Regions from separate parts of the Bacillus sp. BC08 genome, predicted to be linked through region 1. Evidence: riboswitches for the same ligand, from Rfam matches in the RefSeq annotation. Region 1 holds a riboswitch; each other region holds the start of a gene.
What was found. Region 1 has a riboswitch for thiamine pyrophosphate ahead of thiC (phosphomethylpyrimidine synthase ThiC). Riboswitches for the same ligand answer to the same signal wherever they lie in the genome.
Positions count from the first base shown of each region.

Region 2: linked by a shared signal. The riboswitch ahead of tenA (thiaminase II) and the one ahead of thiC (phosphomethylpyrimidine synthase ThiC) in region 1 are both predicted to bind thiamine pyrophosphate.
Region 3: linked by a shared signal. The riboswitch ahead of tenA (thiaminase II) and the one ahead of thiC (phosphomethylpyrimidine synthase ThiC) in region 1 are both predicted to bind thiamine pyrophosphate.
Region 4: linked by a shared signal. The riboswitch ahead of ACXVYO_RS10150 (MTH1187 family thiamine-binding protein) and the one ahead of thiC (phosphomethylpyrimidine synthase ThiC) in region 1 are both predicted to bind thiamine pyrophosphate.

Region 1 covers NZ_JBTGPA010000040.1:37,613-45,985, reverse strand. Annotated here, with positions in the region: gene ACXVYO_RS26550 (arsenic transporter) at 1-791, shown strand, start outside; gene thiC (phosphomethylpyrimidine synthase ThiC) at 1,046-2,806, opposite strand; TPP riboswitch at 2,919-3,034, opposite strand; gene lldP (L-lactate permease) at 3,106-4,764, opposite strand; gene ACXVYO_RS26535 (DUF4870 domain-containing protein) at 5,048-5,365, shown strand; gene ACXVYO_RS26530 (metal-binding protein) at 5,480-5,971, opposite strand; gene ACXVYO_RS26525 (YkvA family protein) at 6,022-6,387, opposite strand; gene ACXVYO_RS26520 (LTA synthase family protein) at 6,934-8,373, shown strand, end outside.
Region 2 covers NZ_JBTGPA010000034.1:330,140-338,512, reverse strand. Annotated here, with positions in the region: gene ACXVYO_RS17835 (DUF3965 domain-containing protein) at 1-390, shown strand, start outside; gene ACXVYO_RS17830 (hypothetical protein) at 619-957, opposite strand; gene ACXVYO_RS17825 (SH3 domain-containing protein) at 963-2,123, opposite strand; TPP riboswitch at 2,393-2,504, shown strand; TPP riboswitch at 2,565-2,668, shown strand; gene tenA (thiaminase II) at 2,751-3,446, shown strand; gene ACXVYO_RS17815 (ABC transporter ATP-binding protein) at 3,415-4,164, shown strand; gene ACXVYO_RS17810 (ABC transporter permease) at 4,164-4,916, shown strand; gene ACXVYO_RS17805 (ABC transporter substrate-binding protein) at 4,913-5,914, shown strand; gene tenI (thiazole tautomerase TenI) at 5,925-6,545, shown strand; gene thiO (glycine oxidase ThiO) at 6,538-7,647, shown strand; gene thiS (sulfur carrier protein ThiS) at 7,663-7,866, shown strand; gene thiG (thiazole synthase) at 7,869-8,373, shown strand, end outside.
Region 3 covers NZ_JBTGPA010000031.1:525,678-534,050, forward strand. Annotated here, with positions in the region: gene ACXVYO_RS13385 (hypothetical protein) at 159-548, shown strand; partial or broken gene ACXVYO_RS13390 (N-acetylmuramoyl-L-alanine amidase C-terminal domain-containing protein) at 658-1,332, opposite strand; gene ACXVYO_RS13395 (nucleoside 2-deoxyribosyltransferase) at 1,346-1,807, opposite strand; gene ACXVYO_RS13400 (homoserine dehydrogenase) at 2,559-3,038, opposite strand; gene ACXVYO_RS13405 (heterocycloanthracin/sonorensin family bacteriocin) at 3,406-3,744, opposite strand; gene tenA (thiaminase II) at 4,075-4,764, opposite strand; TPP riboswitch at 4,888-4,993, opposite strand; gene ddlB (D-alanine--D-alanine ligase) at 5,068-5,982, opposite strand; gene pdxR (MocR-like pyridoxine biosynthesis transcription factor PdxR) at 5,987-7,435, opposite strand; gene ACXVYO_RS13425 (homoserine dehydrogenase) at 7,559-8,373, opposite strand, start outside.
Region 4 covers NZ_JBTGPA010000030.1:91,675-100,047, reverse strand. Annotated here, with positions in the region: gene ACXVYO_RS10155 (methyl-accepting chemotaxis protein) at 1-1,725, shown strand, start outside; TPP riboswitch at 1,787-1,888, shown strand; gene ACXVYO_RS10150 (MTH1187 family thiamine-binding protein) at 1,989-2,309, shown strand; gene ACXVYO_RS10145 (ABC transporter permease) at 2,281-3,054, shown strand; gene ACXVYO_RS10140 (ABC transporter substrate-binding protein) at 3,051-4,049, shown strand; gene ACXVYO_RS10135 (ABC transporter ATP-binding protein) at 4,046-4,795, shown strand; gene ACXVYO_RS10130 (hypothetical protein) at 4,861-5,634, shown strand; gene ACXVYO_RS10125 (ABC-F family ATP-binding cassette domain-containing protein) at 5,940-7,478, shown strand; gene ACXVYO_RS10120 (glycosyl hydrolase family 18 protein) at 7,933-8,373, opposite strand, start outside.

The DNA.
Region 1 (8,373 bases):
GACTATTGTTTATGTCATGGCTTATGTATACAGTTTTAAAGAAAAAACTCCCTGAAAAATTACCTGTTTCTTCATATGATATCGAAGAAATATTCTTCACGAAAAACTTCCATCCGTTAAAAGGAAAAAATTCAGTTGATACGAAACAAAAACGGACAAGATTCATGCTAAAAGTATTAGGCTTCGTCTTCCTTATGCGCTGTCTTCTATTCGTTGCATCCTTCTTATCAATTCCAATCGAAATTGTTGCTGTACTCGGTTCACTCATTCTTCTCATCTGGAGATGGTACTACTTACGAACGAACCCTGTCGATATTTTAAAAAAGACACCGTGGCACATTTTGATTTTCGCTTTCTCTATGTATGTCATTATTTACGGGCTTCATAACGCAGGATTAACAACGGCGCTGGTAAATTGGCTTGAACCAGTTGTAAGTCAACATCTACTCTATGCTAGCTTTGCAATGGGCGGACTCGTCTCCCTCCTCTCTAACGTCTTCAATAACCATCCTGCACTTATGATTGGTACAATCACATTAACAGAAATGGGACTAGACCCAGTCACATTAAAAACTATCTATCTCGCAAACATTATTGGTAGTGACATCGGTTCACTATTATTACCAATCGGTACACTAGCTTCCCTCATTTGGATGTATATCCTGAAACAAAACAAAATTAAAGTAAAATGGAAAGACTATTTAAGTGTATCCCTTATCGTTATTCCTCTCACAACAGTCGTCACATTATTCCTCTTATACTACTGGGTACACCTCTTCTTCGCCTTATAAAGTGAAACTTTAATCAGTGGGGGTTTTCTTCATTCCCCACTGATTATCAGCCCTCACCAATCGGACTTTAATGGGCAGCCCGACCCCCACCTAACTTCTGTGCTTTCACTGAATTTTGAGGTGGGGGTCTTACTGCCCATTAATGTGGGATAAACGACAGAAGCCCGCTTTGCTACCGTCTTAGCAAAGCGGGCTTCTTCTATATTTAAGTTAGGTACTACAGTGTGATCAATCAAGTAAAGAGGTGTAACGTGTTATTGGTATAAATGACTACCAGTGTCTTTAAATTCTTTCGCTTTCTCTTTCATCCCTTTTTCAATTGCTTCGGTCGTTTCTAAATCATTTTCTTTCGCATATTCACGAATATCATGTGAAATTCTCATACTACAAAACTTCGGTCCACACATAGAGCAGAAATGAGCTGTTTTCGCGCCTTCTGCTGGCAATGTTTCATCGTGATATTCCATCGCACGTTCAGGATCTAAAGATAAATTAAATTGATCGCGCCAACGGAATTCAAAGCGAGCTTTTGAAAGTGCATCATCACGCTGATGAGCCGTTTTGTGCCCTTTCGCAAGATCAGCCGCATGCGCAGCGATTTTGTACGTAATAACTCCCTCGCGAACATCATCTCTATTCGGTAAACCTAAATGTTCTTTCGGCGTTACATAACAAAGCATCGCCGTTCCAAACCAGCCAATCATTGCAGCCCCAATTGCGGATGTAATATGGTCATAACCTGGTGCAATATCTGTCGTTAACGGTCCAAGTGTATAGAACGGCGCGCCCTGACAAATATCAAGCTCTTTCTCCATATTCTCTTTAATTAAATGCATCGGTACATGCCCAGGTCCTTCAATCATCACTTGCACATCATGTTTCCAAGCAATCTTCGTTAATTCACCAAGTGTTTCAAGCTCAGAAAACTGTGCTTCGTCATTTGCATCTGCAATCGAACCTGGACGTAATCCATCTCCAAGAGAGAACGAAACGTCGTACTGCTTCATAATTTCACATATTTCTTCAAAATGAGTGTATAAGAAGTTTTCTTTATGATGGAATAAACACCACTGTGCCATAATTGAACCACCACGTGAAACGATACCTGTCGTACGCTTTGCAGTAATCGGAATGTAACGGAGTAATACGCCTGCGTGAATCGTAAAGTAATCAACACCTTGCTCCGCTTGCTCAATTAACGTATCACGATACACTTCCCACGTTAAATCTTCTGCAATTCCGTTTACTTTTTCCAGCGCTTGATAGATCGGTACAGTTCCGACTGGTACAGGCGCATTACGAATAATCCACTCACGCGTCGTATGAATATTTTTACCTGTAGATAAATCCATAATCGTATCCGCACCCCAGCGCGTTGCCCACGTCATCTTCTCTACTTCTTCTGCAATAGAAGAAGAGACAGCAGAGTTTCCGATATTTGCATTGACCTTCACGTGGAAATTACGTCCGATAATCATCGGCTCTGCTTCCGGATGGTTAATATTCGCTGGTAAAATGGCACGGCCTTCTGCGATTTCCTTACGAACAAACTCAGGCTCCACTCCTTCACGAATCGCAACATATTCCATCTCAGACGTAATGATGCCATTACGTGCATAATGCATTTGCGTAACGTTTGCCCCTTGCTTCGCTCTAAGCGGCTGGCGATCCATTTGCGGAAAAACAGGTGTATGTTTCGAAGCCACTTTTACACCGTCATCCTCTGGTTTCACTTCGCGCCCTTCGTATGCTTCTACATCTCCGCGCTCCAGAATCCAAGAATGGCGCGGCGTTGGAATCCCCTTTTCCAGCTCCACTTTATACGCAGGATCTGTATAAGGACCGCTCGTATCATATACACGAATTGGCGGATTCGGAATGCCGTTCGTTTCACTTTGTTCAATCTCGCGCATCGGCACTTTCATACCCGCGCGTGGTCCATCCACATACACTTTCTTACTTCCTGGTAAACTCGATTTCAATTCAATTTGCTCAGCTGAAACAGACTGTTTCATAACCTTTGTTGCCCCCCTGTACGTGACAAGGACAAGATATGGCCAGCGTATGCCAAAATAAAAAGAGCCAGGTCCATAAAAAAATAAGGACCTGGCTCATAAAGACATCATTATGTAAAGCCGTTAACTTCCCTACGCTGGTACGAGCCAGATCAGGTCCAAAGGGTTAAGAAGTTCACGCGCTTCTCTCTCAGCCTACGCATACGTTAGGCACCCCTAGTTTATCACTGATTTAATTTTCAATACTTTCCCATCATACACTATAATCTGAAAAATGAAAAGTTTATTTCTTTTGTTGTTTATGGAATCATCCATGTTAAATAATATGCCTGTACATACGTCATAATACCAACAATAATTACGAAGAATAAACTATGCTTCACTGTAAAGCGGAATAAATCTGATTCCTTTCCAGCAAGTCCCACTGCAGCACAAGCAATTGCAATCGATTGCGGAGAAATCATTTTTCCAGTTACACCGCCCGTTGTATTTGCTGCAACGAGAAGTACTTCAGATACACCGACTTGCTGCGCTGTAATCGCTTGTAAATTCGAGAACAGTGCATTCGCTGACGTATCGGATCCTGTTAAAAATACACCGATCCAGCCTAAGAATGGTGAGAAGAACGGGAATAGTCCGCCTGTTCCTGCAAGTGCTAACGCTAATGTAGAAGATAAACCAGAATAGTTTGCGATAAATGCGAATCCTAATACAAATCCGATAGATAGAATTGGCATCTTAAGCTCATTTAGCGTTTCTTTAAATGTTACTACTGCATCTTTTGCACTCATTTTCAAAATAAAGATCGAAATGATACAAGCAATTAAAATTGCTGTTCCCGTCGCTGATAAAACATCGAATTTCAAGATTGCTTCATAAGGCGTCGGTTTATTTACAATTGGCTCTGCTTTCATTACTAGATTGTGTAAGCCTGGAACCTCAAACTTAAACACAAGGCTTTCTAATGCGCCACCTGGAGCAAATAACGCTTTGAAGAAACTTTGGCTCCAAATGACTACCATTACAGTTAAAATAATGAATGGAGACCATGCCTTTACTACTTTCCCTACTGTTAGTTTCGGCATAGATGTTGCTGTCGTCGCAGCTACTTCACTATTTGCTTCTTTAGACTGATAGATTTCTTTCGGCTGCCAAACTTTTAAGAATAGCGATAAACTCACTAAACTTACAAGTGCTGACGTAATATCCGGAAGTTCTGGTCCTAAGAACGTCGCTGTAATGAACTGCGTAATTGCAAATGAGCTCCCCGCTACAAATAGAGCTGGCCATGTTTGTCTTACTCCTTTAAATCCATCCATTAAAAATACGATAAAGAACGGAACAAATAATGATAGAAACGGTAATTGATGTCCAGCCATTTGTCCAATTTTATGTGGATCAATACCAGTTACTTGTCCAGCAACTGTAATCGGAATTCCCATCGCTCCGAACGCTACTGGCGCCGTATTTGCGATTAAACAAAGACCCGCTGCATATAAAGGATTTAATCCAAGACCTGCAAGAAGTGCTGCCGTAATCGCTACTGGTGCACCAAATCCTGCTGCCCCTTCCAAAAACGCTCCAAATGAAAAACCGATTAAAATAACGAGTAAACGATGGTCATTTGTAATGGATAAGACAGATGCACGAATAACATCGAATTGACCTGTTTTTACAGATATTTTATATAAAAATACCGACATAATGATAATCCAAGCAATCGGCCATAGTCCGTATAAGAAACCATATCCGGTCGCTGCCATCGCCATCGTGAACGGCATCTTATAAGCGAATAACGCCACTAAAATTGTGAGTACAACTGTAATAAACCCTGCCACATACCCCTTCATGCGGAAAACTGCTAAAGCTAAGAAAAAAAAGATAATCGGAATAAGTGCGACCGCTGCCGAAATCCAAATGTTTCCGAACGGATCATAAACTTGTGTCCATGTGTTCATTGTTCTCTCCCCCTAAAGAATCCCCTTTTAAATAGAATAACCTCACCAATAGACTATCAGGTCATCATACCTTTAAGTCTAAAATAAAAAACGTTTAAGAAAACGTTTTCACTAATTTTATCACAACAATTTCCATTACAAAAGATTTTTTTGAAAATTTTATCATTTAGTATGGAAATCTTACAAAAACGTCACGTTCTTGTAATGTTCATCGATAGGAAGCTCGCTATATTTCCTGCATAATAAAGGTATAACAACGGATATTATTTATGAGGTGATATATATGAACGGAAACAAAATATTAGCAGCTTTATCATACTTTAGTGTATTATTTGCCCCTATCTTATTCCCTATCATTGTGTGGGTTGTGGGCGATTCTGAAACAAAACCACACGCAAAACGCGCTCTATGGACACACATTATTCCAAGTATCGCGGCATTCATTGGATTTATTATTCTAGGAATTATGGGAATCGGATCGAATCAACCAGACGTAACACTTGGCATTGGAGCAATGATTGTCTTATGTATTTGCGGCATTATTAGCTTATACTACTTCATTTGGAACATCGTAAAAGGTATTAGAGTGCTAACAGCTTAAGTTTAAACAAACGTTTGATTAAAACGACACTATCGCATGATAAATGAATTTTCATCGATAACCGACCTATTAATAAGAAAAAACCGTCCCAAAACACCTTTTGGGACGGTTTTTTTATCTTCTGCGTTTCTTCTTTTTTCTCATCATTTTCTTGCGACGCGTATTCACTTTATCCGCTATAATGTGAAGCGTGCTTGCCACAACAATTCCCATTACGAACGTTACAATTTCAACCTCATGTTTCTTCGCAATTTCTATTAAATTCCCATCAAGCGCGATCACATTTAATAGGAATAAAAATGGAGAAAATACAATTAACATGTATGCAATACGAATCACATCACCAAGTATAATTGTATGTGTAAAGAAGGAGCGATGCGGCATGACCTTCTTATACGGATACCAAAATATACGTAGGAATCCCCATTTATTATACGCATTACTATATGTATCTAAATCCGGCGTTAAAAATGAAGTACCTACTAAAAAGCCAATTGCAAAAGTTAATAAAAAATCCAAGTTTGTTAATCCATACGAAAAGAGCATAAACAAAACAACCGGAAGGGATATTAAGTTTATTTTCGTATGCGTTCTTCCTGATGGCATAAAGCACTTCCTCGCTTACGTTCGCCCTGTCACCACATGACAGTTCTCACCTATTGATCTAATTTCTGATCGATAAATGATGTGTCTATATCCGAACCAAACCACTCTGCCAACTTCACTCGTGCCTTATCCTTCACCTCTTCATTGACGTATAACGATGCCTGCAATAGTGCGGCCGTCAACGCCCCTAAATCATCTGTATAACCAACCCCAGCAATGAAATCTGGGATGGCATCAATTGGTGCAATAAAATAAGCAAGTGCTCCAATCACAATAATTTTCACTCGCTTTGGAACATCAGGTCTTTGCAAAACGTAAAACAATAATAAACTTGCATAAATGACCGACTGTCCTGCTTGCTTTGCAACATGTTTTGTTTTCTTCCAAAACGCTTCAACTGAAAATTTTTGTTCCATGTGAAAGCCTCCCTATTTTTAAAAAGAAATAAGCTACAATATGTTATCAGTAAAAGTTCATCAAAATTACACACAATCTATCAATGAACTTTCATTGTAACAAACAAACGAAAAAAGAACAAGTGTTCGTTAATTTTCCCGTACTTTCCTTCATATAATAGGTTTCTAGATAACCGCTTACCCATCGTCATTTCTTATTTCTCAACAAAGAAAATTTTCAATTCCACTTAACATTCTGCTCTACCTTTGTTATATTTTCTAGTTGACGGACATATAAACGAATGTTAAAGTTTTCTCTGGTAGTGACAAATCTCATACAAAAAATGTAAAATGTTATAGTGTTTCTCAGAAATGAATTTTGTTGTATAATACAGAAATGACGTTATACTTATGAGCAGCAAAAGAAACCAAAAGGGTATGCATAGTTATAGTCGTATATGGGTGAATATAGAACCTTTAATTATGGCCAAGAAAACTATGTATTTTTTATTTTAGCATTTTTCGCTCCAAAATCGACCAAGCCTGATAGAGAAAGGGTGGAAATGAATGAAAGAAACCTTGAAATCACAATTTCAAAATGTGCGTTTCACTGTATTCGTAGCTTTAGCCGTATGGTTGAAGACATATATTATTACACGCACAAGCTTTGATTTAAAACTTGAATCTTTCATGCAAGAATTCATTTTATTCCTTAGCCCATTAGCAGCATCATTACTGCTTGTTGGCCTTGCATTATTTGCAAAAGGGAAAAAACGTAACTATATAGCACTTGGAATTAATTTTGTCTTAACAATCATTCTTGTTGGTAACGTAATGTTCTACGGATTCTACAATGACTTCGTTACTTTACCTGTACTAGGACAAACATCTAACTTTGGTAGTTTAGGTTCTAGTGTGCAAGAATTGTTTAACTACAAAATCATCCTTGCATTTGCTGATATTATCGTATTCTTCATTTTATTGAAGAAGATGAAGAATTTTGCACCGACAGAACGTGTAGCACGCCCAATGCGCTCCCTATACTTCGTGTCAACAGTTGCTATTTTCTTCGCAAACTTAGGGCTGGCAGAAGCCGAACGTCCTGAACTATTAACACGTTCATTCGACCGCGTTATGCTTGTTAAAAACTTAGGTTTATATGTACACCAAGTGTACGACCTTGGCTTACAAGCAAAATCAAGTTCACAAAAGGCTTTTGCTGACGGTAGTAAATTACAGGAAACAGAAAACTACGTAAAAACAACGCAAAGCAAACCAGATCCAAATATGTTTGGTACTGCAAAAGGGAAAAACGTAATTGTTGTCTCTCTTGAGTCACTACAAACATTCTTAATTGGTGCAACAGTTAACGGACAAGAAGTTACACCGTTCTTAAACCAATTTACGAAAGAAAGTTATTACTTTGATAACTTCTTCCATCAAACTGGGCAAGGAAAAACATCAGATGCTGAGTTCTTAGTAGATACTTCCATGTATCCACTAGACCGTGGTGCTGTATTCTTCACACACGGTAATAACGAATATACAGCAACTCCAGAAATTTTGCGTGAGCAAGGATATCACACATCAGTATTCCACGCGAACAATGCAACATTCTGGAACCGTAATATTATGTATCCGGCACTTGGTTATGATCGTTACTACAACGAACTTGACTACAAGATTACGCCAGAAACGAAATTAAATTGGGGATTAAAAGATATCGAATACTTCGATCAATCTATCGATATGTTAAAAGAAGTAAAGCAACCGTTCTATACTCGCTTCCTTACTTTAACAAACCATTACCCATTCACTTATGATGAAAGTACGAAATTAATCGATGAATACAATTCTGGTGATGGCGTATTTGACCGTTACATGGTAACTGCTCGCTATTTAGACGAAGCAATGAAACACTTTATTGAGCGTCTAAAAGCAGAAGGTATTTACGACAACTCAGTTATCGTATTCTACGGTGATCACTACGGTATTTCTGAAAACCAT
Region 2 (8,373 bases), on a different contig from region 1:
ACTACTCATGTAGATGATTATTTATATGTAATGAAAGAAATGATGGAGCATATGACGATAGGAATAATGGATCGATATAATCATTTTATCGGGAAGTTATTATCATATGTGCCATTTTTCGAAATGATTCAAGTTCCACAACATGCATATTATTGTGAAGAATTACTGTATATTTGTAAGGGCATTGAATATAAAGAAGAAATATTACGCAATTATATATTTATACAATTACATGATTGTTTACCATCATTCTTTAAACTATTTCTTAAAAATAAACGTTATGCAACGATTCATGACATTCTGTTCTATTGGTGTGATGATGAACAAAGAATGAGCTTAGAGAAAAAATATAATCTTAGCTTTATTTATGAAAAATATGCTTGCGGATAAAGAGCATTTTCTATATAAATTAAAAAGGATCTCAAGTTTATGTGAGATCCTTTTTTTATTAGTAAAACAAGGAGAACGCAATTAAGACGAGCAATAACATTCCATAAAGGAGAAATTGTGACGTATTGCTTCCTTGTATACCAAAAAAAGTATTTGTTTTTTTATATAAATTTAATATATATTTTAGCGGATTATCTTTGAAAGATCGGTACACAGTGTCTCCTCTTACTAAGCTTCTTGTTCGTGTTTCTTGTTTTTAGGAACATGAATGTACCTAGCTATGAATAATAAAACAGCCATAAAGAATACAGGAAATACGGTAGATAAATAAAAACCATTACTAATAATATTTGTTATTAGGGCACCTAATAGAAAGATGGCATTATAAATATGGGCAATTTTTTGTTTTAGTTGCACTTGAAAGGCTTCCATCATAATTTCTAAAGCAACAAAAGCAATGATAATAGATAAAAATACAGTGTTTGTATTGTAAATGATTAAACAACAGATTAAACCTAAAAAGGCTAAGTATTCAATTAAGAGAGGTATATTGATATTGCGTGGCATACAATTTACCTAACTAAATATGGCAGTGGGTTTACTGCATTTGTTTTTTCAAAATTCCATTCTCCATTGTGTAATTCAAAATGAAGATGTTGCCCGTATGAATGACCTGTGTTTCCCATATGACCTACTAATTGTCCAGCTTGTACTTGATCACCAACTTGTACAGTGCGATCTTTCATGTGAGCATAGACTGTTGTATATAATTTCCCGTTTATTTGATGGGAGATGAACACAACATTGCCATAGCTAGCTGAATAATATGATTTCACAACTTTACCTGCAGCTGCCGCCTGGATAGAGACATTACCTTGAGCTGCGATATCTATACCATAATGCATTTGTTCCCAGCGTATATCAAAGGTTGAGCTAATTCTTCCTTGAGTAGGGAATTTGAACACAGCTGGAATGGAAGTAGGTTGAGCTGTTTGAGCTTGTGATTGTGTTTGATTTTGCATCACATAATGTTTTGCCACGTATCCGTATCCTGTGCCAAAACGAATTTTATACCAAGTTCCCACAGTTTCCACTACTTGTATTTGTGTACCATTTTGTAATGAACCAAGTAGTGCACTATTTGTACTAGCGTTGCTACGTACATTAAGTTTAGGTGTTGCAACTGTGTATTTCGTATTATTTTGAACTGTGATGCCTTTTACTAAAGGCTGTGAACCATTAGACACGAACGCTTTTTGTACGTAACCTGTTTTGCCATTATGTAAAATTTTATACCACTCGCCTTGTTCTTCTTGAATGGTAACGAATTTCCCATTTGGTAATACATCTAAAATTGAAGATTCTAAATTAGGTTCAGAACGAACGTTTAATGCATTGGCATTAACAATGTATTGATTATTAGATTGAAGTTTGTTTTTTAGTAGAATAGCATCTTTTTGTACATAACCGACTTTATTATTAACAGATACTTTATACCAACCATTTGTTGTTTCAAGTATGTTTACTTTCGTATTAAAGCGAATTGTATCAATTGATGAGCTATTTGCGTTATCTTTTGTATGTAAGGCTACTTGATCGACTTTGACATATCCAATTTTCACATTAGATAATTGTTCAGCGTTGGCTGTTTGTACATTTGTTTCTCCCATAGAAGGAAGTAAAGAGGCAATTGCGATAGTAGTTGCTGTTAAAGCAGTAGCTTTCATATTCATATAATAGAGACCTCCTCTAGTTGTATAGTTGTAATTTTATTATAGTATAAAGATATAATATAGTGGGTGTATTCACATAAATGTAATATGAAATCAATATAAAAATAAATTTTTTGAGGATAATAATTCCTTTTTATCCAATTAATTGGGATTAAAATTTCTAAGATAGAATATAAGTATTATATAGTTTCGTTATTTTGTTGACAATTGAGAAAATTAAAACAGTTGATGATGTCTTATTACGATGTTATACTGACAGTGTTAATTTCATAGTTTGCTAGGAGAGCTGGTGTTGCCAGCTGAGAGTAGGCCGTAAGCCTTTGATCCTTTTCATTACCTGATCTAGATTATGCTAGCGTAGGGAAGCAATTCGGACACTAATAATGAGTCCCCGTTTCTTTGCGTATAGAAACGGGGCTTTTTTATTTGAAAATTTCATATTGAAACCACTAGGGGTGCTTGTTGTGCTGAGAGAGGAATAATCCTTAACCCTTATAACACCTGATCTAGGTAATACTAGCGAAGGGAAGTGGAGCAACGAATAAATTATAATTTTATTTGCTGTAACCACTTCTTATTTAGAAGTGGTTTTTTATTTATATACACATACCGGAAGGGGATAGGGAAATGAAATTTTGCGATAGATTATTAGAAACTGTACAACCAGTTTGGGAGATGAGTCATAATCATCCGTTTGTAGTAGGTATGGGGGATGGTACGTTAGAAAAAGATAAGTTTCAGTATTACATTATTCAAGATTATTTATATTTGTTAGATTATGCAAAGCTATATGCGATTGGTGTTGTAAAGGCAACGAATCCACAAGTAATGGGGAAATTCGCTGAACAAATTGATGGAATATTAAATGGAGAAATGACGATTCATAAACAGTATGCAAAAAGGCTTGGAATTTCTATAGAGGAGATAGAGTCAGCAAAACCATCTGCTAAAAATTTAGCTTATACAAATTACATGATGTCTGTATCTCAAAACGGCACACTTGCGGAATTAATAGCAGCACTTCTTCCATGTATGTGGAGCTATTGGGAAATTGGAAAGCGTTTAAATGATATTCCTGGAGCAAGAGATCATGAGTTCTTTGGAGAGTGGATTCAAGGATATAGTTCTGAAGAATACGGTAACCTTTGTATTTGGTTAATAGATTTATTAAATGAAATGGCAGTTGGAAAGTCTGAAAAAGAGCTAGATCGATTAGAGGAGATTTTCCTATATTCCAGTCGATTTGAATATTTATTCTGGGATATGTCCTATCGTAAGGAGATGTGGGGATTTGAGGAGCAAGAACATACTACAGTTTCATAATGTTTCTTTTCATTATGATGAGAAACCAATCATCAATGAATTAAATGCTTCTATACAAGATAAAGAGTTTGTAAGTATTATCGGACCGAGTGGATGTGGGAAAAGTACTTTATTTCGCCTTATTACAGGTTTAGAAGAAGCGAGTACTGGACAGATAGAGTTGACAGAAACAAAGAGCCATCCTGTAGGGTATATGCCCCAAAAAGATATGCTCCTGCCATGGAGAACGATTATTGAGAATGCGGCCTTGCCGCTAGAATGCCAAGGTGTACAGAAGAAAGAAGCACAAATAAAGGCAAAGGAACTGTTACATAAATTTGGCTTACAAGGATATGAGACAAAATATCCGAAAGATTTATCTGGTGGTATGAGGCAACGCGTATCTTTCATTCGAACTTTATTAACAGGCGGGGAGATATTGTTGTTAGATGAACCGTTTAGCGCGTTGGATGCTTTAACGAAGGCATCTTTGCAAGAATGGCTGTTTGAACAATGGAAAGAGTGGGAAAAAACAATTTTATTTATCACTCACGATGTGGAAGAAGCGTTGTTTCTTTCTAATCGAATTTTAGTAGTAGAGCAGCAACCGATAACTACTTTAACTGAGAGGGTTGTACCACTTGATCATAATCGAACAAGAAAAGATTTATATGAGCCTGAAGTGTTAGCACTTAAAGATGAGCTTCTTAGTATGTTACAAAGGCAGGTACTCGTATGATGAAGCGGTTGAAGGAGCTATTACCTGCTCTTACACTTTCTAGCATTTTACTTGCCTTTTGGGAAGTAGGCGCAAGAATCGTAGATGAAATGTACATTTTACCGTCACCGTCTGCCATTGTAATGAAGATATGGAAACTAAAAGATATATTATTCACAGTTCATTTGCCGGCAACATTATACGTTGTTTTAATAGGGGTGGCTATTTCTATCGTACTTGGGGTAGGGCTAGCGATGTTAATGAATGCGAGTAATTGGATGGAGAGAGCATTTTATCCACTATTAGTTGCTTCACAAACGATTCCTATTACAGCGCTTGCTCCGCTTTTCGTTTTATGGTTTGGATATACGATCTGGAGTAAGGTTGTTGTTACGGTTTTAATTACGTTTTTCCCAATTGCGGTCAATACGTATGATGGACTACGCAGTACGAAAAAAGAATGGGAAGAGCTTTTAGTTACGTACGGGGCAACGAAAAAAGATGTTTTTCTTAAATTAAAATTGCCGTCTGCTCTGCCTTATTTTTTCTCAGCTTTAAAAATTGCAGTTCCGCTTAGTGTGATTGGGGCAGCAATTGGTGAATGGCTCGGTGCACAAGCTGGGCTAGGGTATTTCAGTAAAAGAATGATGACGCAGTTAGACGGAGCGGGTGTATTTGCACCCATTGTATTGTTATCATTACTAGCTATTTTCTTCGTCATACTTATTTCGGTATTAGAAAAGAAATTCATTAGTTGGAGGAAGCATTCATGAAATTTTTAAAACGCATCTTTGTGTTTACATTATTAGTTGCAATGATTGCTGGATGTTCTAGTAATTCAGCATCAGATAAGAGTAAAAAAGACAAAGAAATAACGGTCATGCTTGATTGGTACCCAAATGCGGTACATAGCTTTATTTATGCGGCAATAGAAAAAGGCTACTTTAAAGAAGAGGGAGTAAAGGTGAATATTAAATTCCCTTCCAATCCGACTGACCCATTAACTTTAGCAGCTGCAGGAAAAGTAACAGTGGGCTTATATTATCAGCCAGATGTTGTCATGGCAAAAGCTAATGAACAAATTCCAGTGAAATCAATTGGAGCGGTCGTACGTTCACCATTAAATCATGTTGTATCGCTGAAATCAGCAGGCATTCAATCGCCGAAAGATTTAGAGGGGAAAACAGTTGGATATTCTGGAACACCTTTAAGTGAGATGTATTTAAAAACGATGGTAAAAGAAGCTGGTGGCAATCCAGATACAGTGAAAGTAGTCGATGTTGGCTTTGATTTAGTACCGGCACTAATTACGAAAAAAGTGGATGCGGTAACAGGGGCATACATTAACCATGAAGTACCTGTTATGCGTCATGAAGGCCATGAACCAGCATACTTTAATCCAGCTGATTACGGTGTACCAAATTATCATGAACTTGTATTTGTAACAGGTGATAAAACGTTGAAAAAAGATAAAGAAGCGTTACAAGCCTTCTTACGTGGTACGAAAAAAGGCTATGATTTTATGAAGAAAAATCCAGATGAAGCATTAAATATTTTATTAAATCATCAAGAAAAAGAAAACTTCCCACTTGTACCAGAAGTTGAAAAAGAAAGTATGAAAATTTTATTAGAGAAGATGGAAACGAAAGATGAGCCATTCTTATCGGATTCAAAAGAATCATGGGAGAAACAAAATAAATGGCTGAAGGATAAAGGAATGACGAAAGAAATCATTCCGGCCGATGAATTATTCGAAAACATTTTAAAGTAGGCGAATGAATATGAAAAATGAGCTTCATGTAATCTCAAATGGCCACATGACATTCGAAGAGTTGGTGAATGTAGCGATGCAAATTGAGAGTGAGATTGATTATTTGCATATTCGTGAGCGTGAGAAAAGTACGAAGGAATTGTATGAAGGTGTGGAAAGTCTTTTGAAGAAAGGCTTTCCGGCATCAAAAATAGTGATAAATGATCGAATTGATATTGCTATTTTATTAAACATTCCACGTGTGCAGCTAGGATATCGAAGTGCAAATGTAAGGTCAGTGAAAGAAAAGTTCTCTTATTTGCATGTTGGTTATTCTGTGCATTCTTTAGAAGAGGCGATCGATGCATTTAAGAATGGAGCGGATTCACTCGTCTATGGTCATGTATTTCCGACGGATTGTAAAAAAGGTGTGCCAGCGAGAGGGCTTGAAGAAGTTTCAGACATTGCAAAGTGTTTATCCATACCAATTACAGCAATTGGAGGAATCACCACGGAAAACACTAGGGATGTTCTGACTAACGGCGTCAGTGGTATTGCTGTTATGTCTGGGATTATAAGCAGTAGTAACCCGTATAGCAAAGCGAAATCTTATAAGGAATCAATAAGAAAGTGGGCGGAAAAACATGTGTAAGAAGTATGATGTAGCGATAATTGGCGGTGGTGTAATTGGTAGTTCAGTTGCACATTTTCTAGCAGAAAGAGGACATAAAGTAGCGATTGTAGAGAAGCAAAGAATTGCATCTGAAGCCTCGAAAGCAGCCGCTGGTTTACTTGGAGTTCAGGCAGAATGGGATGCATATGACCCACTATTTGAACTTGCTAGAGAAAGCCGTGCTATATTTCCACAACTTGCAGCAGTTTTACGTGAAAAAACAGGTATCGATATTGGGTATGAAGAGAAAGGCATTTATCGTATTGCCCAAAATGAAGAGGAGAAGGAAAGAATTCTTCACATTATGGATTGGCAGCAGAAAACAGGTGAAGATTCTTACTTTCTAACGGGAGATCGTTTACGAGAGAAAGAACCATTTCTTTCTGAGTCAATTATAGGTGCTGTATATTATCCGAAAGATGGTCATGTTATTGCACCGGAGCTTACGAAAGCATTCGCACATTCTGCATCATTTTCGGGTGCTGATATATATGAACAGACAGAAGTATTCGATATTCGTATTGAAAATAATAAAGTGACTGGGATTGTGACGAGCGAAGGGATTATCACATGTGAGAAGGTTGTTATTGCGGGTGGTTCATGGAGTACGAAGTTACTGCGTCATTTTCACCGTGAATGGGGTACATATCCAGTTAAAGGAGAAGTAGTAGCGGTAAAAAGTAGAAAACCACTTATAAAGGCGCCTATTTTTCAAGAAAGATTTTACATTGCACCAAAGCGCGGCGGACGTTACGTAATTGGAGCGACGATGAAGCCTCATACGTTTAATAAAACTGTGCAGCCAGAAAGTATTACTTCTATATTAGAGCGCGCATATACAATATTGCCAGCTTTAAAAGAAGCAGAGTGGGAAAGCACATGGGCAGGATTAAGACCACAATCGAATCACGAAGCTCCTTATATGGGAGAGCATGAAGAAATAAAAGGTTTATATGCTTGTACTGGGCATTATCGAAACGGTATTTTATTAAGTCCTGTTTCTGGTCAGTATATGGCGGATTTAATAGAAGGAAAGCAGGAGAATCACTTGCTAGATTCATTGCTTTCTAAAACAGTTTAGAAAGGGGCTGGAAGTTTGAATTTGAAAATTAATGGTAATCAAATTGAAGTGCCAGAGAGTGTAAAAACAGTAGCTGAGCTACTTACACATTTAGAGTTAGAAAACAGAATTGTTGTAGTAGAGCGTAATAAAGATATTTTACAAAAAGATGATCATGCAGATACATCTGTTTTTGATGGAGACCAAATTGAGATTGTAACTTTCGTAGGAGGCGGTTGATTATGTTAAACATTGGACCATTTTCATTTCATTCTAGACTTTTATTAGGAACAGGAAAATTCCCTGATTTTGATGTGCAGCAAAAGGCAATTGATGTATCTGAGGCGGAGGTTTTAACGTTCGCAGTACGTCGTATGGATATATTTGATGCAAAGCAGCCTAATTTATTAGAGAAACTTGATGTAAAAAAATATAAGTTATTACCGAATACAGCTGGAGCAAAAAATGCCGAAGAAGCGGTTCGTATTGCAAAATTAGCAAAAGCTTCGGGGCTTTGCGACATGATTAAAGTAGAAGTTATTGGTGATGATAAAACGTTATTACCTGATCCAGTAGAAACGTTAAAGGCATCTGAAATGTTACTAGAAGAAGGGTTTATCGTTCTTCCGTATACATCTGATGATGTTGTATTAGCACGTAAATTACAAGAACTGGGTGTGCATGCAATTATGCCAGGAGCATCACCAATCGGTTCAGGGCTTGGTATTGTAAATCCGTTAAATTTAA
Region 3 (8,373 bases), on a different contig from region 1:
GCTACTTTGATTCAAATGAAATAGAATGGCGTTGAAGATAGATAAAAAGGTTCTCTTAACTGAGAGCCTTTTTTCACCTTATCTCACATACACATAGGCTTTATTTGCTGTTACATAGTTAGAGTACCATATAAAAAATAATAAAGGAGTAATAAACAATGGATGTAAAAATAGTAGATATATCAGAAAAGTTATTAGATGGATATACAGTATTAGTTCAAGTTGATAGCAGTCAATTTATCGCTGAGTGGGATGGCGATAAGCCAGAAAAAAATGAAAACTATAATGTAGTAATAGATATAGATGATGAATTTATATGGAATACAAATATAGCCTTTTCAGATGAAAAGGCAAATGCAATAATTCAGAATGATGAAGGCTTTAAAGTCATCGCTAAGCTAGATTATAACAGTGAGGATAACTTAGCGATACTAAATGTCTATGATAGTATAGCACTAATTGATATAGAAGCAATCGAGCAAGATATAGCTAATGAATGGGTAGAAATGCAGTACACTTCAATTAAATTATTTAATAACAACTTATAATAGAAACCAAATACAATAACTATGGCATAGTCGTTATAATGTAGTAAGATATAGCTAAAGTAAACTTGTATAAAAAAGCCGTCCAATTTAAACAGGACGGCTCTTATTTTTACTTAACTTCATACCACCAACCTTTACGGTCAAGGTATTCTTTCATTGCATTAAGTTGTGTATCTGATGTTGGCTCAGAAACACAATACGTTAAGCCATCAGATTGTAATTTGAAGTTCGCTGTCATTTTAACACATGTTATGCAAGCTTTAACACATGTTAAAGCTTGCATAACATTTTGAACCTCATACGGTGAAAAAGCACCTGAATGGATAATGTATTGTTTAGGTACCCCCGCTTGTACTTGCTCTTGTTTCTGTTCTGCTCCGGTAAACCAAGACAACGGCTTGCTTCCGATTAATTCATTTAAATCACATTTACCAATACCAGGTACATTTCCTGTTTCCGTGTACTGCCAAATATCGCAAGGATATGCTGGCTTATTACCGCCATAACGCGTAATCCATACAAAATCAATTTTTACGTTCGCCATACCGAAAGGTGCATATATATGATGACCGACATATAAACCAACTTTCTTAGCACCTAAACGGTATAACTCATCGATAAACGCTTGTGTCCCCACTCTCATATCATTCATTGTTTTCACTTCTACATCTGCAACACAAACCGTAGCACTCTTGTTACCCCATCCCCAGAAGTCTTGCGCTTCTTTCTTTGCATCAGCAATGGAAACAAAGCGGCAAAATGCATAGTTACCAAAAGGAATGTTGTGCCGCTACAATTCACTCCAGTGGCCCTTTATATGGAATACGTGGCATATTAATAAAATCATACGTGGCAACATCTTCTACATTTGTCAGATAGGCATGTAAGCTTTCAACTAACATAAGGTTAGGTATACTTTCTTTTTCTTTTATTAAAATAATAGGCTTTTGAAATGCATATGCGTAACCAATTTCAAAAGCCGTGCCACTATCTACACACCCATTCACGAAATCATGAATTGCCACTACTACATCCGCTCTTCTTAAATATTTTAAATCATTATGAAAAACTACAGTTCTCCACTCCATAGATCCAAAAGTTAAATGTTCATGTTGATAAAACCTAGCTGAAAAAATATCTGCAACAAAAGGATTGTTACTAAGCGCATTTTCTAGTCTCTTTACCCTGTTAAGTTGTTCATCATTAAAAAATGGACTTGCTATAAATACCCTAACTACTCTTGTATTCTTTTTTTCCATACCACCTATACCTCCTTTTACACTTATAAACTTTAAATATTCCGTGTATTGCATAGATATTATCGTTTATTAAAAATTTATGAATATCTCCCCCTGAATAAAACTCAAAATTCCGTAAATAATGTAAACACATGATTATTTTTCTCCTATTTTCTTACATGAGCAGTTAGCTTTTGCTAGCTGCTCTTTTTTACGTGTACTTACCAAATAGTATTTTTGTTGAATTTTCATTGACTTTACGTTGACCTTTTGCTGAATTTTTCTTCATATTTAAAGAAACAAACATACGATATTGTATGTAGTCTCTCCGCTCATAGGGATCTACCTTTCTTATCGAAGAACATACTTATATGTGTGCTCTTTTTACTTACAATGAAATAACAATTTTATTTACTATCCAATTCCTCTTGCATAAGGACTACAGTTTTAAATATTACTTGCTCAAAATCTTTTTCATCCATGTATGGCTTTACAATCTCTAGAATCGCAATAATCCATTCAGATTTGTTTACATCACTACATGTAAATATCAAGCTATATATTTAATTAACCTAGTATAATGCGAGAGATTGATAATTATATTTATCTATTAAAGAAGAGCACTCAAAGTTCAGCCCCTTGACACGCACCGTTGGGGCTGAACTCCTTTGTTGCGACAGGAATGATGTAATGTATTAACCTCTACAATAATTTTACAATAGAAATAAAAAAGAACACCTTAATTCAGTGCCCTTCTTGCAAACATCAACCATTATGTAATTGAACATACAGATACCATAAATCCTCCAAATGTAATTGCACCTAGTAATCCTAATGCAAATCCAGTTATACAAACACAATCAGCAAGACAAATGGAAGACTGCGATAATGGAACAAATGACCTACTTGTACTCGATCCATATTGTTTTATTTTCTCATAATTTATATCTAACATTAATTGTAGACATGCTATACCTTCCTCAATAGAATGAAGAGATTCTTTTTCTAATCGATTCAATAATTTACTATTAAAAGTAATTGGAAGAGGATACCGTTTATCTAATTTCATATTCTGATAAATTAATTGTAAACGAGATAATATATTATTTTTCTTTTTTTCACATGTTACTGTGTGTTTCATGTTATTAAATTCATTTAATAACAGTGTCAATTCATCTCTGTTTCCGTATAAATCCCTTGCTATTTTTCTCTTTAGTTTGTACGAATGGATAATAGATTTAAGTTCAATCATTTTAATACACTTCCTAATAAAATTTTACTTACCCCAATATTAAAAAAATAAACAGTACTTTTAAATCTTATTTAAAATACACTCAAGTATATTCTTTTACTATTGATTAACATTACATTAACCTTACATAGTTGTAATAATTTCTTTCGCTACCCACTAACTAGAAGCAACAGATTTCTTATTTGATGATAAAAATATGAAAAAGCAATGATTAGGTTTTAAATCTAGTCATTGCTTTTTCGATTTTATCTTGATTTACAACTAAAAATCTAAATATCTTTCTTTCACTTGAATGCTATATGTGTTTTAATTAAATTCTTTTATAAAAATTATATAATGCTTCACTAATGGATTCCTTTTTCTCCTATCAATATTCATATGTTACAATAGTACCAGTTGTATCAGTAGTACCATTAAAACCACCAAAACAATTAGAACAACTACCACAGCTACTACAGCCTCCACAACCGCCACAGCCTCCACAACCAAAACAACCGAAGCAACCAATACAACGGAACCCACCACAACGAAATCCACCACAGCGACCCGCACAACCGCCACAACGACCACCACAACCTCCACAGCGACGAACAGCATCTTCAATATAGTAATATGGATATTGGTTTTGCTGGTCCCAATACACAATATTTCCAGACTGGTAATCATTAAGGCTTAACGCTTGTAGTTCTTGTTGAAACTTATTCATTTTTATGACCTCCATTTATAAACTTCAACCTTTTCAATGCTTTCCTATATTTCTGTTCGTTAAATCTAAGTAGAAATAGCGCTATAAACTAAGTTCAATACGTACACCTACAAAATATGACCTATCACTAGATGATGCACCTTGTTCATGTACCTATTTTTCGGTTATTTTTCCACGGGCTCATTTTTATAAAGTGAAACTTTAATCAGTGGGGGTTTTCTTCATCCCCCACTGATTATCAGCCCTCGTCAATCGGGCTGCCCATTAAAGCGGGATAAATTAAAAAAAGACGCACTTAGATTGATGCGCCTTTTGCGATACCTCTTCTCTTTATCCTATTACGTTTTTCTCTTCTGTACTCGCTGGCCACTCTTCTAATGTATAAGCCATTTCCCAAAATGAATATTCATATTGACTGCTAATAATAAAATGTTGTTTCATTCGATTTCGGTCTGCCTCTGTTACTTTTTCAGCGATAGTATCTAACCGTGTAATTTGCTCTTCAACTAATGTACGGAACCAATCAGATCCGTAAGCAGAAATCCATTCGTTATAAATTGGTTCTTCTGGCTGACACTCTTTTAAACGCTCACCAATTTCATAATACAACCAATAACAAGGTAAAATTGCTGCAATGATATCACCTAAATGCCCTTCATACGCAGCACGATACATATGTGAAGTATATGCGTATGCAGTTGGAGCAGGGATAAAATTATCTTTTTCTTCTTGTGTAATCCCTAGTTTCTTCGCAAAATTTTCATGTAAGGATAATTCTGCTTCATATGTATTTTGAGCATGGTGTGCCATACGAGCTGTCGTTTCTAATTCCAATGCTTTTGCAGCTCCTAAAGTTTGTACTCTAGCAAAGTGACTCAAATAATACGAATCTTGAAGCACATAATAGCGAAAACTAGCTAAATCTAACGTTCCTTCACCAAGCTTTTTTACAAAAGGATGATGAAAACTAGCTTCCCAAATTGAGTCTACTTCTTTACGTAATGATTGTGAAAAAGTCATTTGAATCCCTCCAATTATGTATGAAATTTAAGTATTTACCCACCATTATTAAATCTGTAAAACAAAAAAACTTTCTTTACAGGCGTAAAGAAAGTGAAATTGACAGTTTTTATTCATAAAATAGCAATGTCTTTCCCACTTCCCTACGCTGGCATTAACCAGATCAGGTACTAAGAGTCTCAAATTCCAATTTGATCTCAGCCTATAATAGGCCCCCCTAGTGGATAAAATATTTAATTTTCGTATTGTATTCATCATAACATACTTCATGTAACTGTCAAAAATTATTCATGATACCTCTACTTAAAAGCCTTCTTCTTTTCTTACTCTTAATGAAGTTTCAATAATCATATCTAATAGTTTACTATATTCAATTCCCGCTGCAGCTGCACTTTTTGGTAGTAAACTCGCTTTCGTCATCCCTGGTAATGTATTAATCTCCATTACATATGGAATACCATCCTTCACCATCATATCCACCCTTGCATAAACGCTGCACTTTAATGCTTTATAGCAAGCCAGTGAAGCCTTGTTTACACGTTCCTTAAGTTCAGCTGGAAGTTCGATAACCTCTTCAATTGTACTAGTATCATCATATTTCGCATTGTAATCAAAGAACTCAGCAGCATGTTGAATCGAAATGATAGGTAACTGTTTTCCATCAAAAATAGAACATGTAATCTCGTCACCTTTTATATATTTCTCAATTACTACTTCAGAATCCCATTCGAATACAGTTTCCAGCATTGAAATTAATTCGTCTTTATTATAGACAATCTTTACCCCGACACTTGAGCCACCAGAGTTTGGTTTTACCACTAACGGAAATCCTAACTTATTTAGTTCCTCAAGATTTAGATCCTCCATTTTTGTAAGTTCAATCCAATCTGGCGTTTCTATTCCTTCATAACGTAAAATCTTTTTCGAAATATTTTTATCCATACATATACCGCTAGATAACATATTGCTGCCGCTATAAGGAATACCTAAACTTTCAAGTGTTCCTTGAACTGTCCCATCTTCTCCGTATTTTCCGTGTAATGCGAGCAATGCAAAATCAATATCTTTCGCTTTTTCGATTAAATCCATTTTTTCATTTAACGTAATTGGTACGATTTCATATTTATTTTTATCTAAATTTGCAATTATTTCATTTCCAGTCATAATTGATACTTGTTTTTCAGAGGATACTCCCCCCATAATAACGCCAATTCTCATTTCCTCAACTCCAAATTTCATTTTTTATTGTATCACCAATTATTTTGATTCCCCGAACTATTTCTTCTTCTTTTAAACGTGAAAATCCTAATCGAAACGTGTTCGCTCCTCCTCCATCAGAGTAAAAAACATCTCCAGGAGAAAATGTAACCCCTTGCTCATAACACTTTTGCAAAAGTGTGCGGGCATGAATTTTTTCTTCTAACTCTATAAATAAATGCAGTCCACCATCACCGGTCATTCTTTGAAACGGAATGTACTCGTTACACGCCCCAACAGCTAACTCATATTTTTTCTTATAAACAGACCTTGCCTTTTTTAAATATTTTTCAAAATATCCTTCATGTAAATATTGAAAAAGAACAGCTTGATCTAAAGTAGATGTGTGAATTGTTCTTGCTCTTTTTACACTTTCTAAATAATGAATCAGTTCTTTATCGGCAATGATCCATCCTACACGTAAACCAGGGAAAAGTACTTTCGAAAAGCTACTAATATAAATCACATTATTACCCGCACCAGCAAAAGTTAATAATGGTGCTAAATGTGAACCTGAATAACGTAACTCTTCATTAAACCCATCTTCTATAATAGGAACCTTATATTTTGAAAATAATCTCATCAGTTCCGTTCTTTTCTCTGAACTCGTGACAATACCGGTTGGATTATGATAAGAAGGAATTAAATACGCGAAATCAAAATCCTTTTCACGTAAACTTTGTTCCACTTCGTTCGTATCGATGCCATCTTCATTCATATTCATTCCATGAACTTCAAGTCCATGTAAGCGGAAAAGCTTGAGTGCAGCATGATGGGTCGGATTCTCACAAATAACCCGCCCTGATTTTTTTGATAACGAGGATAGTACAATGTCTAATCCTTCTGTAAATCCATTTGTAATTAAAATGTCTTTGTTCGAAATATCTACGCCTTTCATTTCCATATAATGAAGTAGATAATTCATTAACGGTCTATAACCTTTTGCATATCCGTAATTTAATACGACATCACCTTCAATGGACATACGAGTAAGAAAAGCTCTTTTGAAATTTTCCACATCAAATAGCTTTTCGTCTGGAGCAATGCTATTAAAAACAATCATTCCCTTTTCCCAGCGAACACCATGTTTCATTAAATCTAATTCATCCGCTAATAAGGTAACTGTATTAAGTTTATTTTTCCAATCTATTTCAACAGACGAAGTGTTTGAAATATCAACCTTCGCAATAAAATTCCCTTTTCCTTTAACTGCATAAATGAGTCCTTCTTGCTCTAAATCTGCATAAGCAGCGAGCACCGTATTTCTGCTCACACTTAGTAATTCACTAAGTTCCCTCGTTGAAGGAATTTTTTGATCACCGAGCAAATGCCCTTTCATAATCATCTTTTTCAAATAATCTTTCAATTGAATATAAACAGGACGATCTTTGACAACTTTAAAATCTTTAAACAATTCCTTACCCCCTACAATTATTTTTGCATATTTATTTCATTCTCAAAAGGTCCACTACATATGTATTTTTTATAAAGGGCGGTACGGTCTTATAAAATAAAGGCTAATAATCAATGGTGGATTTTACTCCTCATTAATACGGTACAAATCTTTACGATATAAGTTAATAATATCTTTTAAAGCTGCTGCTGCGGCTCCGCGTGGATTGGAAGCGCCACCAATTGTAGTAACTTGCCCCATCGTATCTGTAAAGAACGTAATCCCTTTTTCTGTCCCATTTACATTTGCTAACGGATGATCCTTATCTATTTCGTACGGTTCTACTTTAAGAGCTATTTTACCCTCTTGATCCTTATATGCTGAAGCTATTAATTTAATATATTTATTTTGTTCCTTAGCATGTCGAATTTGTTGTTTTGTAACATGTTCGATTCCTTTTATATGTATATCTGCAAGCGTATTTTCTGTTCCCATTAAACTGTTTGTCAAAAGTAACAATTTACAAGCACTATCAGAACCACTTACATCTAATATTGGGTTCGTTTCAGCAATTCCTTTACTTTGCGCTTCTTTCAGTGCTTCTTCAAACGTAATATCTTCCTCATTCATTTTCGAAAGAATATAATTTGTAGTCCCGTTTAATATCCCTTCTATTTTTTCAATATAGCAACCAGCTAAACTAAATTGACCAATGTCAAGTGTCGGTAATGCGGCCGCAGTTGCACCACTATATCGAATTCGTACATTTGCGATTTTTGCTGCTTCATTTATTTCTCTCCAGTTTGTAACGAGTGCACCTTTTGAAATTGCTACTATATCCATATGTTTCTCAATCGCTTGTTTTATATATTGTTTTCCTGGATTTCCATCTTTAAGATTTGTAACAGTCGATTCCACCAGTACAGTACCACTTATGTTATCTATTGCTCGTTCCTTCG
Region 4 (8,373 bases), on a different contig from region 1:
CATAAGCTATCATTTCTTCAAAAAAATGTATTGCTAACTGTATTAGTTATTTTGACGCTTGTTGGTACTATGGGAGCGTTAAGTTTTAATATGTTTCAAAATAGCATGATGTCTATATTTGAAAGGCATTCTTTTGAAACAGGAGATACGGTATTACATAAATTAGACGCAGAAATATTAAGGGATGTTGCAAAAAATCCAACCGCAGAAAGAGAAAAAAGAGAGAAGTTAACAGAGAAATTAGATGAATCAACGGAAGAATTGAACAGTGTTGGACAAACGTATATTGTTGGAGCGAAAAAAAATGAAAAAGGTGAGCTACAAATCATTGATTTGTCCACAGGTTTAGCAAATGTTGTTGAAGTAAGACCGGGGGAATATTATAAACAACCAGATCTTTGGATGGAAGCATATGATAAAGTAATGAGCACAAAAAAAGCAAACATGACAGTAGTATATGAAGACGCATTGGGATCATGGGTAACGATATTAGAGCCAATTAAAGATGAGAAAGATAATATTGTGGCAATTGTCGCAGCCGATGTAGATGCCTCTATTGTTCCTATGACAAAAGAAAAGTTCATTATACAAGGTTTAATGTTTATTTGTATTTCTGTTTTAATTGCAACGGTTATTCAATTCCTAATCGTACGTAACGCACTTGCTCCATTGCGGGATTTACGTGAAGGATTGCGCCAAGTCGGTGAAGGTGACTTAAGTATTAAATTAGAGGAAAGACCAGATGATATTGGTATTATTAATGCGTATTTTAATAATACCATCGAGAAGTTTAAAGGGATTATAGATAAAGTGAAGCAAACAGCAGAACAGGTTTCCTCATCTTCACAAGAATTGTCAGTGAGTACGAAAGAGAATAGCATGGCAGTCCAAGGAATCGTAAGTTCTATAGTTGAGTTAAGGGCTGGCATTCAATTACAGGAAACTGCAGTACCAAAGTATTTAGATATTATATATGAAATGGAAGATAGGATGGAAGAGATAACTAATACTGCAAAACAAATGGCGAAAGAGTCTGAAGGTACAAAGCATCATTCAGTAAAAGGAAATGGTATTATTGAACAGACGATTAATCAAATGAACATAATACAAAATGCAGTACAAGATTTATCTTCTATTATTTATTCTTTGGAAACAAGATCAAAAGAAATTAGTGATATTGTAACAGTAATTACCGGTATTTCAAATCAAACGAATTCGCTAGCTCTAAATGCTTTTATTAAATCTTCACGTGTTGAGGAAACTGGTGAGGGATTTGTCGTTGTTGCGGATGAAGTGCGTAAATTAGCAGAGCAGACCGAAGTATCAGCAAAAGATATAGCAAAATTAATAGGGGAAACACGAGCTGGTACGGAAGAAGCTGTTGTTTCAATGAAAAATACCTTAAAAGAAGTAGAATCGGGTATGAAACTTGTTGAAAGTAGTGGTGCTTTCTTTGGTGGGGTTTCAAAATCAGCACAATCTGTTACAAATCAGGTTAGAGTTGTTTCTGACAATTCAAGTGATATATTGCAAAATAGCCAAAATATTGTGCGGATTGTAAATGAACTATCACTTATTGCAAATACGTATGCGAATAGTAGTAGTAATGTTGAAGAAAGTATGAAAGAGCAGGAAATGTCTGTACAAGATATTGCGGAATTAGCTAGTTCTTTAAGCTGGCTTTCGCAGGAGTTACAAGAGTTAATAGGAGAATTCAAAAGTTAAATGAAATGATTATACGCGCTTTTGTTTGTTCAATAAAATAAATCATGCTACAATGAAAACGAATTAAGGACCGGGGAGCCAATTGGCTGAGAGGATGTAAACAAACATCGACCCTCAACCTGATCTGGATAATGCCAGCGTAGGGAGTTACTTAAAGTGATGTAGCATATGTTATTCTATAATAACTTGCATACAAGGCTTTCCTACGCAGTAGGAAAGCCTTTTCTTGTTTGAACATTTCATTTTATAAGGGGGATTTTACTATGTCACAACAAGTTACAATTTCATTTTCAGTAGTACCACAAGCGAAGAACAAAGATGTGTATTCTGTTGTTGATAAAGCAATTGAGGTTGTACAACAATCGGGAGTTCGTTATGAAGTAGGGGCAATGGAAACAACGCTGGAAGGAGAATTAGATGTACTTCTTGATGTCATTAAACGTGCGCAACAAGCTTGTGTGGATGCTGGAGCAGAGGAAGTGATTACTTCTATTAAAATCCATTATCGTCCAAGCACTGGTGTAACGATAGATGAAAAGGTTTGGAAGTACCGTGATGAATATGCAAAACCAGAAGCAATCTAAAATAATTACAACTATTTGGCTTATCCTTCTCATTGCGATATGGGAAGGATCTGTTTCATTATTTAAAATTGAACCGTGGATCTTACCCAAGCCTTCTGCCATTGTTCAAGAATTAATTGGAATGAAAGATTTACTATTACCGAATACGATGCAAACGTTACAAGAGGTTCTAATCGGACTGTTTTTTGCGATTTTAATTGGGACAAGTATTGCAATTATTATGGATGTTATCCCTTTATTTCGTATTTTAATAAATCCGTTGCTTGTTATTTCGCAAACGATTCCAATCGTTGTACTTGCACCGTTATTTATTATTTGGTTTGGATATGGAATGCTACCGAAAGTAATGGTAGTAATACTCGTTTGTTTCTTCCCGATTGCACTTAGCATTTTAGAAGGTTTTCAAACGGTAGATAAAAATATGTTGAAGTTGTTGCAAACGATGAAGGCAACGAAATGGCAAGTTTACCAGAAAGTAAAGTTTCCAGCAGTGCTTCCATACTTTTTCTCAGGTTTAAAAATTGCAGTTACATATAGCGTAATGGGAGCGATTATTGGGGAATGGCTCGGTGCCAGTGAAGGATTAGGAGTTATGCTTACAAGAGCTACAAAATCCTTTTTAACAGCCCGAGTATTTGGTGTGGCAGCAATTATTGTTATGGTGACATTATGTCTGTATTTTATCGTGGAGTTTATGGCAAGAATAACAGCACCGTGGATATATAGAAAGGACGGCAGAAAATGAAAAAAGGTTTAAAAGTTATGTTAGCTGCCTTATTAGCAGTAGGTGTGGCTGGATGTAATCCGGCGAAGAAAGAAGAAAGTGCAAGTAAAGATCAAAAAGTAAAAGTAGTATTAGATTGGTTTCCAAATACGAATCATACTGGCTTATATGTAGCGCAAGCGAAAGATTATTATAAAAAGCAAGGCTTAGATGTAGAAATTATTCAGCCTGGTGATAATGTGACAGCGGAGCAAATGATAGCTTCAGGAAAAGCTGACTTCGCAATAAGCGCACAAGAAAATGTAACGTTGGCTCGTGTAGAAGGTATTCCTGTTGTATCTGTCGGAGCGATTATTCAGCATAACACTTCAGCTTTTGCATCGCTTAAGAAAGATAACATGACTTCACCGAAAGATTTTGAAGGTAAACGTTACGGAGGTTGGGGAGGACCAGCAGAAGAAGCAACGTTAAAGACAATTATGGAGAAACATCAAGCTGATTTTAATAAAGTTGAAAAGATCATCTTAGGACAAACCGATTTCTTTAAATCAATCGGTCGTGATGCAGACTTTGAATGGATTTATTACGGATGGGATGGAATTGAAGCGAAGCGCCAAGGAAAAGAGTTAAATACGATTATGGTGAAAGACTTAGACCCGGCGCTTGATTTCTATAGTCCTGTTATGATTACGAGTGAAAAACATACGAAACAAGATAAAGACTTTGTGAAAAAGTTTATGAGTGCAACGACAGAAGGTTATAACTTTGCAATTAAAGAACCGAAAGAAGCTGCTGATATTTTAATTAAAGCTGTTCCAGATGTAAATAAAGACTTAGTACAAGAAAGTCAAAAGTGGTTAAGTACGAAGTATCAAGATGATGCAAAAGCATGGGGAGTACAGAAGGAAGAAGTTTGGACGAATTACATGAATTTCTTATATGATAACAAAGTTATTAAGAAGAAAATTGATGTGAAAGATGCCTTTACAAATGAGTTCCTTCCAAGTGAAAAATGAGTGGATTACAAATAAAAGAGGTTGTAAAAGCTTTTGATGGAAAGAATGTATTAGCAAATATTAGTGCTTCTATACGAGAGGGAGAGTTCGTTTCCTTTGTAGGACCGAGTGGTTGCGGGAAAAGCACATTATTAAATATGATTGCAAATGTTGAAAATCCAACAAGTGGGGATGTAACGTATAACGATAAGCAAATGCAAGAGCAAGATGTTGTAAGTTATATGCCGCAACAAGATTTATTACTGCCGTGGCGATCAGCTTTGCAAAATATAGTTCTTCCATTGGAAATCGAAGGGAAACCGAAAAAACAAAGGCTAACGGAGGGAATAGAAGCATTAAAGCAGTTTGAACTAGATGAATATGCAGACCATTATCCAGATGAATTGTCTGGTGGTATGCGTCAAAGAATTAGTTTTCTACGCACATATTTATGTGAAAAGCCAATTATGCTACTTGATGAACCTTTTGGAAAATTAGATGCCTTTACAAAAATGGAAGTACATAGCTGGCTTTTAAACTCTTGGCACCAAGAGAAGCAAACAATCGTTATGGTCACACATGACTTAGATGAGGCAATCTTGCTTTCGGATCGCATATTTATTTTATCTCAAAGACCAGCTTCAATAGTTGGTGAGGTACAAGTGAAATTACCTAGGCCGAGAACGATGGATATGTTAACGTCACTTGAGTTAAAGAAGGATAAGGAAGAAATTCTGAGAGTATTAGCCCCGTATATGAAAAAATAGAAAAAGCCTTTTAACAGTTTTTGGTATAATCGCTGTTAAGAGGCTTTTTATATAGGGGGAGAAAGATGAAATCTATAGAGCAAATAGTTGATTCTTTAACAGCTGATAATCTTGAAGAAGGAAAGTTCTTATTAAAAAATCATATTTTATTGATGAAGTATGGTATGGAACATCATGAATTAAAAGAAGAAGAAATGACAGAAGTTTTAAAGTGGGTGCAAGGCCGGAATCAATTAAGAGAAGATGTTCCAGAATTACGCGATTTACATTTAGTTAAAAAATTTCAAGTGTTATTAGATGAATTTATTCATTCTATAATTTCAAATGGTTATGTGGAAGATGCGGTAGAAGTTTTAGAGAGTGTATTGAAAAGTATGGGAGCAGTCGCTCATATTGTAAAGATTATGTTTGTTGGCAAAAGAAAAGTTAATAGAAATTCTTTAGAAATGGTAGAAGAGTTAAAACGGGAGTGCTACAACTTAATGGAACAGCGTGCTGCTGTCGGGTTGCATGCTCAAATCTTTCACGTTTTAGGTTTTGTTCATTCCATTCAGTTTGATTTAGAAGAAAGGTCGCAGGAACATGGACGAACTGTAATAGGCCTTTTAACGGATTTTAAGACGAAGGAATTGAAACCTGTACAACAATTTCAAAACGAAGAACATATTCCAGAAGTGAAAAATATGGTTAGTAAAGAGTATGGGATAGAGCTACAACGAAGAATTTATATGTGGAAATCGTTAACGCTCATCTTTACAAATCCATATGCATTAGAAAAGATGTATAAAGAAATTTACGCAGAAAATGAAAAAGCGGAGAAGGAACAAAAGAAAAAATAGAGAATAGAATATAACAGAGTAGTTTATACTCTTAATATAACAAATGTTAAAGGAGTGAAAGGATAAAATGACTTTATCAACTGTTCTTCAAATGGTTTTAGCTTGATGTGGGAGAAGTCTGCCCATTTTTAACGATTAAGCTAAATTGAAGACAGCAGGTAAAGAACCTTAATCCTTTTTTACGATAATATGTAATGGGTAAGGTGTATTCACCTTACCCATTTTTTATATATACAATTAAATAAGGCTTTATACTGTTGCTCTCTCTATTTAGCTTACGAACAATAAGTAGAGGAGAGAAAAAAATGAGTATATTAACAGTAGAAAATTTAAGTCATTCGTATGGTGAGAAAACCATTTTAGATAATGCGTGTTTTCGGCTATTAAAGGGCGAGCATGTTGGGTTAGTTGGGAAAAATGGAATTGGAAAATCAACATTGTTAAGGATTTTAACAGGAGAACTTATACATGATGACGGAAACATTGAATGGTTTCCACATGTGAAGATAGGTTTTTTACAGCAGCATATGGATTTACAAGAAGGAATAACAATTGAGGGATACTTACAAAGTGCATTTTCTAATTTGTATGCAATTGAGTGTGAAATGTTAAAAATTGCTGAAGAAATGAATGGAGCAGGAAAAATAGAAAAACTGTTAGTAAAGTATGGAGAATTACAAACTATATTGGAAAGTTCTAATTTCTATCAAATTCATACAGAAATTGAAGAAGTAGCAATGGGCTTAGGCTTACTTGAAATAGGCTTGAAAAAGGATGTTTCACAGTTAAGTGGAGGACAGCGAACAAAGTTATTACTTGGGAAGCTCCTTTTAGAAAAAGCTGATGTTTTATTGCTAGATGAGCCAACAAACTATTTAGATACAGCCCATATAGAATGGTTGCAATCGTATTTGAGACAGTATGAAAAAGCTTATGTGATCATTTCACATGACGAAGTATTTTTGAACAGTATTACAAATGTTATTTATCATCTAGAAGAACGGAAAGTGAAGCGGTACGTAGGAAATTATGAAAAATTTGTGCAAAGCTATCAATTGCAAAGGAAACAATTACAATCGGCGCATGCGAAACAACAAAAAGAAATTGCTCAGTTAGAAACATTTATTCAAAAAAATAAAATTCGAAAAGCGAAACAGGCTAAAAGTCGAGAGAAAGTATTAGAGAAAATGCAAAGGATTGAAAAGGTTAATCATGTAACTCGATCCCGTTTTGATTTCAATGTTTACGAGGAGCCAGTGAGTCGTATATTGCAAGCTGAGAAACTAAGGATAGGTTATAGTGATCCGCTATGCCCAGAGTTGAATTTACAAGTGAAAAAGGGAGAAAAGATAGCGATTGTTGGTCATAATGGAATTGGAAAAACGACGATGTTAAAAACGTTATTAGGTCAAATAAAACCGCTAAGTGGTTCAATTTCTGTTGGCGAGCGAGTAAATCCTGCCTATTTTGCACAGGAAGAGTTTGCTTCAGAAACAACACCATTAGAGAAAGTTTGGGCAGAACGACCAGATATGACAAGGAAAGAAATACGCCAAGCATTAGCAAAGTGTGGTTTGAAAGAAGAGCACGTGTTAAAACCTATTCGTTTATTAAGCGGCGGAGAACAAACGAAAGTGCGTTTATGTGAACTTATCGTAACGAAAAGCAATGTTTTAATTTTAGATGAACCGACTAATCATTTGGATGTAGAAACAAAGAAGTCTTTGCAGGAAGCGTTACAACAATATACAGGAACAGTTTTACTTGTCTCACATGAGCCTTCTTTCTATGAAGGGTGGATCACAAAAGTATGGAATATAGAAGAATGGAACGCTGAACAATAATCACAAAGAAAAGGCATTAGCTTATATAAGCTAATGCCTTTTCTTTGTGATTAACATGATTTTCGAGAACTCTTACATGAGAATTGTATGAAGAAGCACTCTTATGGTGCGCTTATAAGCGTGCTTTTTCTTATGTTATGTTTATATTTAGATGCCTTTCCCTAATAGGCGACTATCTTTTCTTTATATATATAGATAGTTTAAAGTGGAATGAAAAATAATTCCTATATGTAAAGGATAATGTGATTAGTATAGGAAGACAATAGAACTTAAAGGAAATTCATGTAAAATTCAGATGAACTTCACACGAACTTCATATTAGAAACTAAATATAATTATAATAGGTTATCGTAATATATATTTACGATTTTTCATAAAATTAAAAGTTTGAATTTAGGTCAGAGCACTCAAACCTAAATTCAAACTTTAGTGAAATAATTAATGGAGGTTACGTTTAGTTTTCGCTAATAGATGCATTTAAAAGTTCAGCAGGATTGCCTGTTCCTGCTCCTCCGATTGTAATCGATCCACCAGGAGGAATTTCACCATTCCATCCTGCATTCGTAATTACGTAATGATTATTTATTTTACTACTAATTTTAGAATCCCAAACTTGTGTTAAATTGCCGTTATAATCAAATTCTAATTTCCAGTTTTTAATAGGGGTCGTTCCACTATTTTTAATTACAATCGAGAAGTTGTAACCACTTCCCCAATTTGAAGTGACTGAAAAGGTAGCATTCCCATTTCCATCAGGAGGTGTTGTGTTAACGTCATCTGTTTTTACAAGAATAGAAGTAGGCTGTGATTTATTCCCAGCAGTATCCTTTGCTAATATTGAAAATGTATATTCTGTATTTGGTTTTAAGTTTTTAATTGTAATACTATTTATTGT